Linked DNA regions of Jeotgalibacillus aurantiacus. The main gene of each other region encodes a partner of the protein of the gene in region 2 in a complex. Links are inferred from orthologs where the notes say so. Each region holds a gene or a part of one and is shown on either strand. Other genes may lie near its edges. The genes, in order: uvrA and mfd.

Region 1 (6,543 bases), on a different replicon or contig from region 2:
TTGGCCGTGCAGCGCGTAACTCAAATGGACATGTCATTATGTATGCTGATAAAATCACCGATTCCATGCAGCGGGCACTTGATGAAACGGCAAGGCGTCGTGAAAAGCAGATTGCTTATAATGAAGAACACGGCATTACACCGGTAACCATTAATAAAGCGATCCGTGATGTCATCCGTGCAACCCATGCTGCCGAGGAAGCCGAAGAGTATGTGTCACCGGCAGAGAAAATGAAGAAGCTGTCCAAGCCTGAACGGGCAAAAGTCATTGAGTCTATGGAAATCGAAATGAAGGAAGCAGCAAGGGCGCTTGACTTCGAAAAGGCTGCAGAGCTTCGTGATCTCATTTTAGAATTGAAAGCGGAAGGATGACCAGAACATGGTGAAAGACCATATTACGATACAGGGTGCCAGAGCCCATAACCTTAAAAATATTGATATCAAAATCCCAAGGGATAAGCTTGTCGTCATGACAGGCTTATCCGGCTCGGGGAAATCGTCGCTTGCTTTTGACACGATTTATGCAGAAGGGCAGCGCCGATACGTGGAATCACTTTCGGCTTATGCAAGACAGTTTCTTGGACAGATGGATAAACCGGATGTAGATACGATCGAAGGACTTTCACCGGCGATTTCCATTGACCAGAAAACGACGAGCCGAAACCCGCGTTCCACAGTTGGAACCGTAACCGAGATTTATGATTATCTGCGTCTGTTATTTGCACGGATTGGCAGACCGTTCTGTCCGGACCACGGTATTGAAATCACATCTCAGACGATTGAACAGATGGTGGACCGCATTTTTGAATATCCTGAAAGAACCAAGCTTCAGGTGCTTGCACCACTCGTTTCAGGACGTAAAGGGACGCATGCGAAAGTACTGGAAGATATTAAGAAGCAGGGGTACGTACGCGTCCGTGTAAACGGGGAAATGCGTGATATTAGCGAAGAGTTCGATCTGGATAAAAATAAAAAACATACGATTGAAGTGATTATTGACCGCATCGTTGTCAAAGAGGGATCTGAATCCCGACTCGCTGATTCACTGGAAACCGCGCTTCGACTTGCAGATGGGAATGTGATTGTAGACATTATCGGGGAAGAGGAAATTAAATTTAATGAGCATCACGCCTGTCCGGTCTGCGGTTTTTCAATTGATGAACTTGAGCCGCGTATGTTCTCGTTCAACTCGCCGTTTGGGGCATGTCCGGACTGTGATGGACTCGGTACAAAGCTTGAGGTGGATCTCGATCTAGTGATTCCTGATTGGAGCCGCACGCTGAAAGAGCATGCGATCGCTCCGTGGGAACCGACCAGCTCCAATTATTATCCTTCAATGCTTGAAGCTGTATGTAAGCATTACGATATTGATATGACTATTCCGGTTAAAAAGATCCCGAAAAAGAAAATGGATAAAATCCTCTACGGGTCAGGAAAAGATAAAATTTATTTCCGCTATGAAAATGATTTTGGTCAGGTAAGAGAAAACAATATTATTTTTGAAGGCGTACTGCCGAACGTGGAGCGCCGTTACAAGGAAACGAGCTCGGAATATATTCGTGAGCAGATGCAAAAGTACATGGCGCAGCAAAACTGTCCTTCCTGTGAGGGTCACCGCCTGAAGCGTGAGAGTCTTGCTGTAAAAGTGAACGATCTGCACATCGGACATGTCACCGCCTTTTCTATTGAAGAAGCGAGATCATTCTTCAGTGGTCTTTCCTTAACGGAAAAAGAAATGCAGATCGCACGCCTGATTATGCGTGAGATTAATGAGCGTTTAAGCTTTCTCGTAAATGTCGGACTTGACTATTTAACGTTAAGCCGTGCAGCAGGAACGCTGTCTGGCGGGGAAGCGCAGCGGATCAGACTGGCTACACAGATCGGGTCCCAGCTGACAGGCGTTCTTTACATTCTGGATGAGCCTTCCATCGGTCTGCATCAGCGTGATAACGACCGTCTGATCAGCACGCTGAAAAACATGCGTGACATAGGGAATACACTCATTGTTGTTGAGCATGATGAAGATACGATGGTAGCTGCCGATTATCTGATAGATATCGGACCTGGTGCCGGTGTCCATGGTGGAGAGGTTGTGGCCGCAGGTACACCTGAAGAAGTGATGAAAAATAAAAAATCGCTGACAGGCCAGTATTTATCCGGTGAGAAGTTTATTCCGCTGCCTGCTGAACGAAGAAAGCCTGCAGCGAAAAGAATGCTTGAAATTACCGGTGCTAAACAGAACAACCTGAAGGATATAAACGTGAAGATTCCACTTGGTCTGTTCACATCTGTAACAGGTGTTTCCGGTTCAGGGAAGAGTACGCTGATCAATAGCATTCTCCATAAATCGCTGGCCCAGAAGCTTCATAAATCTAAGGTGAAGCCGGGGGAGCATAAATCGATTAAAGGGGTTAATCATTTAGATAAAGTCATTGATATCGATCAGTCTCCAATTGGACGCACGCCGCGTTCAAATCCAGCGACTTATACGGGCGTATTCGATGATATTCGTGACGTGTTTGCCACAACGAACGAAGCAAAGGTCCGTGGGTACAAAAAAGGACGTTTCAGCTTTAATGTCAAAGGCGGAAGATGTGAAGCGTGCCGCGGAGACGGAATTATCAAAATTGAAATGCACTTCCTGCCTGATGTATACGTTCCTTGTGAGGTTTGTCACGGAAAACGGTATAACAGAGAGACGCTTGAAGTAAAATACAAGGGCAAAAATATTGCGGATGTGCTGGAGATGACGGTGGAGGATGGACTGAAGTTCTTCGAAAATATTCCGAAGATCAGCCGTAAGCTTCAGACGATTGTGGATGTTGGTCTTGGTTATATTACACTTGGTCAGCCTGCTACGACTTTATCCGGAGGGGAAGCCCAGCGTGTAAAGCTGGCCTCCGAATTGCACCGCCGTTCAACGGGACGTTCCCTTTATATTCTCGATGAACCGACAACGGGGCTGCACGTGGATGACATTTCCCGTCTATTGACTGTTTTACAGCGCCTTGTAGAAAACGGTGACTCAGTTCTGGTGATCGAGCATAATCTGGATGTCATTAAAGCATCTGATTATATTATTGATCTCGGTCCGGAAGGTGGCGACCGTGGTGGAACCATACTTGCCACAGGAACACCTGAAGATATTGCACAAGTGAAGGAATCCTACACAGGCAGTTATTTGAAGCCTGTACTGGAGCGGGATAGAAGCCGGATGGATGAACGGATGGCGAAGCGAACAGGTGAAGCAGTCACCTCATCGTAAAAATAAGCCCGCAGAATGATGGGCCACTCAGTCTTCAGACCGGTGGCCCATTTGTTTTCTTTTGCCATACTAGGGATGAAGCCAACGCAGTGATCCAACCCCCTGAAATGTGCCATGCTGATAAAAAATGAAACCTTTCGTTGGGCTGCTGCGTATAATCAGTCAGAGACCGTTCCACACAGTTGTTATGGCAATTTCAAACACAAGGAGAGTGTCAAATACGATGGAAAACGAACGTAAACGCATTTTAAGTATGGTTGAAAAAGGCACGATTACAGCATCAGAGGCATTAACTCTTTTAGAAGCACTGGAAAAAGAGCCGAAGAAAGAGTCATCGTCTTCATACAGCACACAGGAAGAATCGAAAACGTCCGGCCAAACGCATCAGAAATCCGGATCCTCTTATTCTGAACCTCATCAGGAGCAGAAGCGGTCTAAGAAAACCGACTTCCCATTTAACTTTGAGGATCTGTTCGGCGGTTCGAAAATGAGTGGGAGTAAATCAAGCGCTGAGAAAACGAAGAAATCAGTGAATCAGTCTACTGAGAAACTGATGGATTTTGTTCAGACTGCTTTCGACAAAGTCAAAGGGATGGATCTTGAATTCAATATGGGTCCTTCACTCGAGTTCAAGCATGTGTTTGAATCTGAAAACACGGAGCTGCTCGATATTGAGGTCAGCATTGCAAATGGTAAAGTGACGATCCGTCCGTGGGATGAGGATTTTGTCCGCGCAGAATGTGAGGTGAAGGTGTACCGTTCAGAGGATCAGCAAAAAGCGGTGAATCAGCTGAAGGAGCAGGTTGTATTTGAGACGAAATTCAAAAAGCTCCGCTATTTATCGGATCTGAAAATGATCAAGCTTGATACAGTGTTGTATGTGCCAAAAGCGAACTATGACCGCTGGGATATCCGTCTGTTTAACGGGAAATTCCACGGTGATGGCGGGAATGTTAATAAAGTGAAGGTGAAAACCGCTAACGGAAAAATTGAGCTGTCCAATATGCTGGTAGAAAAAGCGGAGCTTGAAACAGCCAATGGCGGTATTGAAGTCACGAACGCACGTGCAGACTACATTGATGTGGATTCTGTGAATGGCAAGGTGGTTCTTGAAGGAGCGATTGATGCTGTTGATGCGCAGTCGGTAAATGGAAAGATCAGCGTAACAACGACAAGCACAACCGCCCGTAAAATCGATGCTTCCACGCTTGCAGGAGCGATTGAAATTACGGTTCCGGATGAGCTTTCTCTTGATGGTACATTAAAATCAAACTTCGGGAAATTCCATGTAGACTTTAATGATATGGACCATGTGGAAGAACGTGAAGAAATGATGCAGCGTAAGTTACATTTCACACGTAATCGGGAACATGCATCGAAATTACTGCTTGAAGCCGATGCTAAAACCGGCACGATCAGCATACATTCATCTAAAGGGAAAAATGAAACCAAATCAGACGTTTAAACGTCTAATAAGATGACCAGGTTTAACAGCGTAACAGCCCCTCCGTTTTCGTCCCCCCAGACTGACGGAGGGGCTTTTTCTATTTTAAGAAATGTTTTTTATGAGGCCTAAGATGGTATAGTAAGATTAATTACATAAGGCAGGTGATCGGGGTGGAAACGTTTATTAAAAGAATCATGTGGTTCGGGTTCGGAACGGTAGGAGCTTCTATGCTTGGAATAGGCGTACTGTTTACAGTGCTGGCTCTTTTCACATGGAATACGGATATCATCGGGTTTTTTAAATGGATCCTGCTGATTTTTTATTGGGCAGTAGGCGGTATCGGTCTGCTTGGTGCTCTTGGGATTCTGGCAGTAGGGTTAAAGCTGAGGTTTTCGTCCTCCAGTAAAGAAACCGTGGCATAAAAAAAGGGATCAAACTCAACATTGAGTTTGATCCCTTTTTTTATGTGACACTTCATGAAATGCTACGCACTATTTAGTGAATGTAAGGTTTATCAAATTACTGTTAAAAGCCGTGAATTTTCTGTCGTAACGACAACGCTTTCTGTTGATCGCCAGGCTGTTTATGTCGCCTCCCTTTAAAACAAGCGAGGCCTTGTCGTAAGAGCGCGCGGTCTTGTCATAAGCTTCAGTTTTAATGTTGATCGCGAGCAGATTTCTGTTGATAGAAGGAAAGAATGTGTTGTAAGAGCGGTATGAATTGTCGAAAAGAACTCGCGCTGCTCGCGTGACAAACAGAAGGTGTTTTGTTTATGGGTTGTGGACCGAATTGTTGATCGCTGAGTCATTTCTGTTGAAAGCACTTGGCTTTCTGTCGACCGCCAGGCTGTTTATGTCGACTCCCTTTAAAACAAGCGCGATCTTGTCGTAAGCTTCAGCTTTAATGTTGATCGCGAGCAGATTTCTGTCGCTAGAAGCAGCGAATGTGTTGTAAGAGCGGTATGAATTGTAGAAAAGAGATTGCGCTGCTCGCGTGACAAACAGAAGGTGTTTTGTTTTGGGGTTGTGGACCGAATTGTTGATCGTTGAGTCATTTCTGTTGAAAGCGCTCGGCTTTCTGTCGACCGCCAGGCTGTTTATGTCGACTCCCTTTAAAACAAGCGCGATCTTGTCGCAAGCTTCAGTTTTAATGGTGATCGCGAGCAGATTTCTGTCGCTAGAAGCATCGAATGTGTTGTAAGAGCGGTATGAATTGTCGAAAAGAGATTGTACTGCTCGCGTTCCGACAATTCATGAAGAGTGCATCATTCAAGCAAACCGCTTGTGAGACATTGAGAGGTCATTTCTCCATAATCATTGCATCAAACCCAGCATTCTTCAAAGCTTGTGCCTGCTTTTTCGCATTTTCAATCGAGCTGAATGCACCTGTCTGGACGAGATACAGTGTTTTTTTGACACCGATAAAGGTAAGGATAGCGGCTGCGATGGTGTGACCGCAGAGGGTCCGGTAATCCTCACTGGCCAGGAGCTTTTTTTCTTCTCTATTGGTCATAAAGCCGCATTCAATTAACACCGCAGGCATGACGGTTTCTCTCAGAACGTGAAAATTTGCCGTTTTGATGCCGCGGTCTTTACGCCGTGTCTCTTTAATGAGTGAGTAGTGAACGGCTTCTGCAAGAGACCTTGACTGCGAGTCGTTTTTTGAGTGGATATACGTTTCGATCCCGTGGACGTCATTCCAGTTTCCTGATCCATAAGCATTGGCGTGAATAGAGATAAACAGCGCTGCTTTTTCGCGATTGGCCAGGTCTGTCCGCTCTTTTAATGGAACGTCCCGGTCATCGCGATGCGTCAAGATGGTTCGTATTCCTT
Region 2 (7,217 bases):
ATTCCGTGATCCAGTTCATAAAGAGGTGTTTCAACGATGGACTCCCCTTTTGATCCGGCAGCTGTAATGACTTTAACAAGATGATCATCCGGATAACGCTCCATCAGCGTCAGTTTCACCTCCGAAGCGATAAACGCATCATACACCTGTCCAATGATGACATGCTGCGTGAGCTTTGGCTCGTCACGCTTTAAAGCCGTCCCGTCAAGCAGCTGAAAGCCTTCAACAGGATCAAATCCGGCAGCCGTGAAAAGCGGATCAAGGAAACTTTGTCCACCTTCAATGACGATTGAAATCTCACCGTTTCGATGAAGAGCGAGCAGATTTTGCACCGTCTGTTCAGCTACCAGCGGATGACCGGGCACCGCATAAAGCACCGGACCTGCCTCAGCACGATTTACGAGCTCTTCTGTGATCGCCTCATAGACCGCCTCAAACTGATCATGCGCCTCATACACATAATCGAAGGATTCAAAGGTCAGTCCCTCCTCCTTCAGCTGCGCGAGAACAGGATGATCCTCTGTGCGCACGAGCAGATGAGTGGCTGCTTTCAGCTTTTTATAAATGCCTAGGGGCAGCTGATCCAAGTCACCTGCACCAAGACCAATGACGGTAATTTCATGTGTCATAAACATATCCTCCTATTTCCCTGAACGATAAAACAGCCGGTCCAGTTTACGGCCAAACGGAATCTGGGCTGCTTCTTCTTTTGTAAATAAATCACGTGACCAGCTGACAACAAAAAAGCTCCATGCACCTACTGCCGCTGCTAAAATCGATACCGCCGCTGCAGATAGACGGGAGCCATCCGGCCAGAGCCATAAAAGCCCCTGCACAACAACGGTCATCACAATAAGACCCAACAGCAGTCTCATATAAAACCTTCCTGTCAGTAAAAAGCCGATCTTTGCTCTTAATCTTAATACAGCAGCAACCGTCACCACTAAAATCGCTAATACAGTTGCCGCTGCGGCTCCACCTGTACCAAAAAGCGGCACGAGCCAATCATTAAGAATATATTTTACCGCTACACTGACAGCCGCAAGCCAGGCAATAATATGATAGCTTCCCATTCCCTGTAACACCGCATTTACAGTAAGTGCAATCGAGGCAAACAACACTGCGAGGACATAAAGTGCAAGCACCCTTGACCCCTCATCCGTTTGAAAAAGAAAAGTATTGAGCGGTCTGATAATATTCATTAATCCAATAGAAGCGGCTGCACCAAAAACAATACCCGTTTTTAATGCCAGCGCTGCTTTCTTTTTAACCTCAACGATCCGGTTACGTTCCATATCCGCTGCAATCATCGGCACAACAGCCAGTGACAGGGACGTTGCTGCTACAATCCCGATCTGGATCAGCGGCTGACCGCGATCATAGACCCCTTTTACAGTCTTTGCTTCCTCCGCACTGCCTGTATAGCCTGTGAGCAGCGAATAGACATTCAGCGCATCCATCATCTGATACAAAATCAGCAGCATACTCACCATGCCCATCGCGGTTCCCCGCACAATCAGCGCACGGAAGATGGCGCGATCCCCTTTTTTAAAGGAGAGTGCAAATGACTGACCCTTCAACTGGACACGTCCCAGATACAGCAGCAGTAAAACACCCACTGCCAGCCCGACCGTCGAACCGACCACAGCCCCTTCTCCAATTGTATAGAGCGATGCACCGTGAGCTGTCAGTACAAAGGTGGCCGCTAAAATAATGGTGACACGCACGAGCTGCTCTGTCACCTGCGACACAGCGGACGGGACCATATTATTCTGCGCCTGGAACCAGCCCTTGCCTCCCGCTAGAAACGGCAGCAGCAAAAAAGGCCATGCAGACAGACGGATCAGCGGTTCAAGCATCGGATCTCCCATCCACTCCGCAATCAGCGGTGCACCGAGATACAAAGCCAAAAACCACACCAGACCCGTACCAGCCAAAACAAGCCCCAACAGCTTAAAAATCCGCTCCCGGTCCTCTTCGTGCTCAATTAAAATTCTCGACACCATCACCGGAAAAGCATACGTACATAACGCAATCAACAGGCCATAAAACGGATACACCTGCTGATAAATATAAAAACCGATATCACCGGTCATATTTTGAAACGGTACACGGTAAAGTGCACTCAGTATTTTTGAAATGACGGCTGCAAGCGTCAGCACCGCCGCTCCCTTTACCATTGTCTGAGAAGCATCGGTCATCCGGCCGCCCTCTCTTTCTATTATTGATGTCTTATTATAGCAAAGCGCGGCGGGATTTGTCTTTTGGACGGGGTCTGAGCAGACTGCAGGTGGACAGAAACGGAGACGCGGCTCAGGCGGTTGCGGTCGGTTCGCGGGATTCCATCACTAAGCAGACTTATTCCATCTTTCCGGAATTTTATCCCCTCTTTTGAGAATGTATTTCCTTCGTTTGAAAAAATATTTCCTTCAAAGCGGCTCCGAGGCAAAGGAATCCCCTCATTCACCACCACGATTCATTCTTTCCGGCCTCATGATTCCTTCACTACCAGCCTTTATTCCATCACTCGCCCGAACCCCTTAATTTGCCGCGAAGCAGCCCACCTTCACCTCAGCCATCTAACTCCGCGTCACCCATAAAAAAAGCCCTATCCTCAACCGGATAGGGCTTTTGATCAGCTTTCCATTTGTCTGCCGAGGAAACGGGCGGCGGTTTCGCATACTTTCAGCTCGACTTCTTCAACCGTCTGATCCTTTGACATCACAAAGACGGCACCGATCGGATCACCTGATGCAATGATCGGGGATACGGTGTAAGAAGCGAGCTCCTCTTCCTGGTGTTCGACCAGCTCAACACTTCCCTGTTCATCGTTTAAAACCGTTTTTCGTGCGTCCATCATTTCCTCTACTCTCGGACTGATGCGGCGGTTCAGGAAATCTTTTTTGGATGCACCGGCCACTGCAATAAAGTGATCGCGGTCGCAAATAAGTACCGGCTGCTTTAAGCTGTCATACAGGGATTCAGCGTATTCTTTGGCAAAGGTGCCGAGTTCGCTGATCGGTGAATATTTCTTCAGAACGATTTCCCCGTCGCGATCAACGAAAATCTCCAGCGGGTCACCTTCTCTAATGCGCAGTGTGCGCCTGATTTCTTTTGGAATGACCACACGACCGAGGTCATCGATTCGTCTTACAATTCCCGTAGCTTTCATCATGGCTCTCTCCTTCGTTTACTGGCTGTATGAGAATAGTATCGGGTTAATTCGCCGATTTATACTTTTTTTCTAACGATTCTCAAATAAACCTGTAAAAAAGGGGGTTAAGCTGACTCTTTTAACGTTTCAGGAAGACGGGAAAGGACCTGGTGAACCATCATGAACCAGCTCTCCGGCTTCTGTCCTTTCGTTTTAACGGTGATCTTCAGACGGTTGTTATCAAGCCCAAGACCAACGTGGCGTTTGAACTCATTGGTGATTTCAAATGCTTTTGCCCCGTCAATCCGATTTGTGCCAGCCTGACTGAGCTCAAGCTTGATTTCATCCCTTGTCTGCTGAATGGACTCCAGCCCCACTTCATAACCATATGCTTTAATTTCAGCAATCTGGAAAAGCGTGTGAACTTCATCCGGATAATCTCCGAAGCGGTCAATCATTTCATCCTTCAGCTCCATGACCTCCTGAATCGTTTGCAGACCGCGGAATTTTTTATACATTTCGATTTTCTGATGTCCATCAGGAATGTAGCTTTCCGGAATATAAGCATCCTGCTTCACGTCGAGGTCGATTTCAACCGCTTTCTGCTTTTCTTTTTTCTCCTTGCCTTCGGTTTCAGGAAGCAGATCCTTCCGCTCCTCAATTGCATCTTTAAGCATTTGAGAGTAAAGGTCAAAGCCGACTGAATCAATAAATCCGTGCTGCTGAGCGCCTAAGAGATTACCGGCTCCCCGGATTGTTAAGTCACGCATCGCAATTTTGAATCCGGATCCGAGCTCAGTGAATTCTTTAATCGACTGCAGACGCTGCTCGGCCACCTCTGTGAGCACTTTATCTTTCCGGTAAGTGAAATATGCATAGGCCACGCGGTTTGAACGTCCGACACGACCGCGGAGCTGATACAGCTGGGACAGCCCCATACGGTCTGCATCATGAACAATCAGCGTGTTCACGTTTGGAATATCCACGCCTGTTTCAATGATCGTCGTCGTGACGAGCACATCATATTCGCCCTCTAAAAACTGCAGGATCACAGACTCCAGCTCGTTTTCAGACATTTGACCGTGTGCAATCGCAACCCGTGCATCCGGAACGAGCGAAGCAATTTCATCAGCCTTTTTCGTGATATCCTCAACCCGGTTATAAAGGAAGTACACTTGTCCGTCACGCGCCATTTCACGCTCGATCGCTTCACGGATCAGCGCACCGTTATATTCCATCACATATGTCTGGACCGGGAAACGGTTTTCAGGTGGTGTTTCTATGACAGACAGATCGCGTACGCCAAGCATCGACATGTGTAACGTACGTGGGATTGGCGTTGCTGTTAAAGTCAGTACGTCAATGTTTGTTTTCAACTGCTTAATTTTTTCTTTATGCGTCACACCGAAACGCTGCTCTTCATCAATGATCAGCAGACCGATATCGCGGTATTTGATCGTTTTAGAAAGCAGACGGTGCGTCCCGACAACGATATCAACCGACCCCTGCGCTAACCCCTTGATCGTCTCATCCTGCTGCTTTTTAGAGCGGAAACGGCTTAATAGTCCAACGTTGACAGGGAAATCCTGCATCCGTTCAATCATCGTTTCATAGTGCTGCTGAGCGAGGATCGTCGTTGGCACAAGGATCGCCACCTGCTTGCCATCCATCACTGCTTTGAATGCAGCCCGGATCGCCACTTCAGTTTTTCCGTATCCTACATCACCACATAACAGCCGGTCCATCGGGCGGTCGCGTTCCATGTCTTTTTTGATTTCCTCAATTGAACGCAGCTGATCCTCTGTTTCTGAATAAGGAAAGGCCGCTTCGAAATCCTGCTGTTCTGCTGTATCTGTACTGAAAGCAAACCCTTTTGCCGCTTCACGCTCTGAATAAAGCTTAATCAGGTCATCAGCAATATCTGCGACAGATGATTGAACTTTATTCTTCACGCGCTTCCATTCCGTACCGCCAAGCTTATACAGCTTCGGTTCCTTGCCTTCAGAGCCGACATATTTCTGAACGAGCTCAATCTGGTCAACCGGCACATAGAGTTGGTCATTGCCTTTATAATGAATATTTAAATAGTCTTTATGAAGACCGTTGATTTCAAGGGTTTCAATTCCGAGGTATTTCCCGATTCCGTGATTCACGTGAACAACGTAATCGCCAACCTTCAGCTCTGAATAGCTTTTAATGCGCTCTGCATTCGAAAGTTTTTGACGGCGTTTTACCTTACGTGTTTTCTGACGGAATAACTCCTCTTCCGTCATGACCGCAAGCTTGTTCATCGGGAGCTCAAATCCGGCCTGCAGAGAGCCGCTGACGATTTGAACCGTATTCGGAATAAGCGGGTCACCTTCTTTGACGATGGCCGCATCTATATCATAGTCTGCGAGTACACGCTCGAACTTCTGCAGTCGCTGTCCATCCGGCGCAAGCATGACAACGGTGAACTTTCCTTTTTTCCAGCGTTCAAGCTCGGCTTTCAGCAAATGCATCTGACCGTGAAAGCTCTGCATCGGCTTGCATGAAAAAGAATGGACTTTTTTCGGGTTGATATGGGCAATTTTTCTCGTAAAAAGAGAAAAATACGCCTTCTGCTGCGGGCTTTTAGCGATTAAGTCCGTCAGCTTGTGTGAGACATGAATATCATGCAACAGCTTGCCTTCCTCAATCAGAGAAACAGCCCACTCCATCTCTTCGTTTTCAAGCGTGTCATCCATTTCATAAATCCGGCTGATTTCATCAAAAAAGACCAATGCATCCTCAGGCAGATAATCTAGCAGACTGGCAGCTTTTGAATAAGCAAGAGACTGATATTTAAACAGCTGATCGGGTTTTTGCCCATTCTCCAGTAGTCCGATTTCATATTCAGTCTGCTCTGCCATCGCTTCTTTGACAGCTGCACGTTTTATTTTTTTGAGACTCTTCGGCAGCCGTGCTTTTAGTTCTTCTGCAATGCGTGACAGCTGTTCTCCTTCCATAATCAGCTCACTGGCAGGGCCGATTGAAACGTGCTCAAGTGAGTCAATCGAACGCTGATCCTCTGCTGAAAAGGTTCGGATTGAGTCTACTTCAGTGTCAAATAGTTCAATCCGGACAGGGTCTGACGTAAGAGGATAAATATCCATGATTCCCCCACGCATACTGAATTCACCTGGACTGCTGACCATGTCCGTGCGATGATATCCCATTTTAAGAAGCGCAGACAATGTATCTTCGAGCCCAATATCTTTTCCAACAGAGAGCTCAAACTGATGGATTTGCCATTGCTCTTTAGGCGGCACTACCTTTCGCAGCCCCGCCATTGGTACGATATAAAATCCCCGTCCGTTTAACGCGAGATGATTCATCGCTTCCAGACGCTGTGCCAACAGCTCAGGGCTCGCAATACTCATCTCCGCGGCAATCAATTCATTGGCCGGGTATAAAAAGAGTTCCTCCTCACTGACTAATTGAGCGAGGTCATCATATAACTTCTGTGCACTCAGCAGGTTCGGCGTGACAACCATCAGCGGACGCTGGTGCTGCTGATAAACCGCTGCCATAAAAGTGCTTCGTGCAGAACCTGAAAGCCCTGATAACAGCTGCTCTTGACGCCCGGCTGCTAGATCATCGATGACCGCTTTAATCTGAGTATCATTTATCAAACCATTTACTAGCGTTTTCAACTCGTTCTCCTCCCGAATCTAAACAGAAAAATGCCTTGGATCGTAATCCAAAGCGTTTACTGTATAAATTGATCCAGCTCATGGAAGTCAGGATTGCGCTCTAGCGACTCCTGACAGTCCTCGCAGATCGTCTGTATGTTCACGTGACCTTCATTTGTATACGAAATCATGCTCTTACGCTCTTCGGCTGATAAGGAATGAATCCCGAGCCGCTTGGCATCCACTAATTGCGTATCGATTGCGCCAACCTCGTTTCCGCAGTGGCGACAGTGATAATAGACAGCCATCTTCATCCTCCTTCACCTTGCTTGTATTGTAGTATAGGCGGGAAGAGGACCGAATATTCAATCAGGAGCCATTAAATTCATTCATCACTTCTAAAAACGGCT

What was found.
Region 1: the proteins of mfd (region 2) and uvrA are in contact, whole or in part, in a crystal structure (PDB 4DFC), measured with the Escherichia coli proteins. The link is inferred for Jeotgalibacillus aurantiacus from one-to-one orthologs.

The regions. Positions count from the first base shown.
Region 1 is NZ_JACNMS010000001.1:36,139-42,681, reverse strand. The notes cover bases 1-3,464. They hold uvrA (excinuclease ABC subunit UvrA), read left to right. Parts: upstream 1-378; coding sequence 379-3,264; downstream 3,265-3,464. Other genes in these bases: uvrB (excinuclease ABC subunit UvrB), read left to right, coding at 1-371. In the rest of the region: H7968_RS00245 (DUF4097 family beta strand repeat-containing protein), read left to right, coding at 3,488-4,729; H7968_RS00240 (hypothetical protein), read left to right, coding at 4,882-5,133; H7968_RS00235 (N-acetylmuramoyl-L-alanine amidase), read right to left, coding at 6,011-6,543. UniProt on the Escherichia coli protein: The UvrABC repair system catalyzes the recognition and processing of DNA lesions. UvrA is an ATPase and a DNA-binding protein. A damage recognition complex composed of 2 UvrA and 2 UvrB subunits scans DNA for abnormalities.
Region 2 is NZ_JACNMS010000009.1:7,961-15,177, reverse strand. Bases 3,080-7,217 are described here. They hold mfd (transcription-repair coupling factor), read right to left. Parts: upstream 6,829-7,217; coding sequence 3,280-6,828; downstream 3,080-3,279. Other genes in these bases: pth (aminoacyl-tRNA hydrolase), read right to left, coding at 7,177-7,217; H7968_RS17250 (anti-sigma-F factor Fin family protein), read right to left, coding at 6,885-7,115; spoVT (stage V sporulation protein T), read right to left, coding at 3,080-3,172. Also shown: H7968_RS17270 (bifunctional methyltransferase/pyrophosphohydrolase YabN), read right to left, coding at 1-629; H7968_RS17265 (putative polysaccharide biosynthesis protein), read right to left, coding at 642-2,201; more of spoVT, read right to left, coding at 2,636-3,079. UniProt on the Escherichia coli protein: Couples transcription and DNA repair by recognizing RNA polymerase (RNAP) stalled at DNA lesions. Mediates ATP-dependent release of RNAP and its truncated transcript from the DNA, and recruitment of nucleotide excision repair machinery to the damaged site.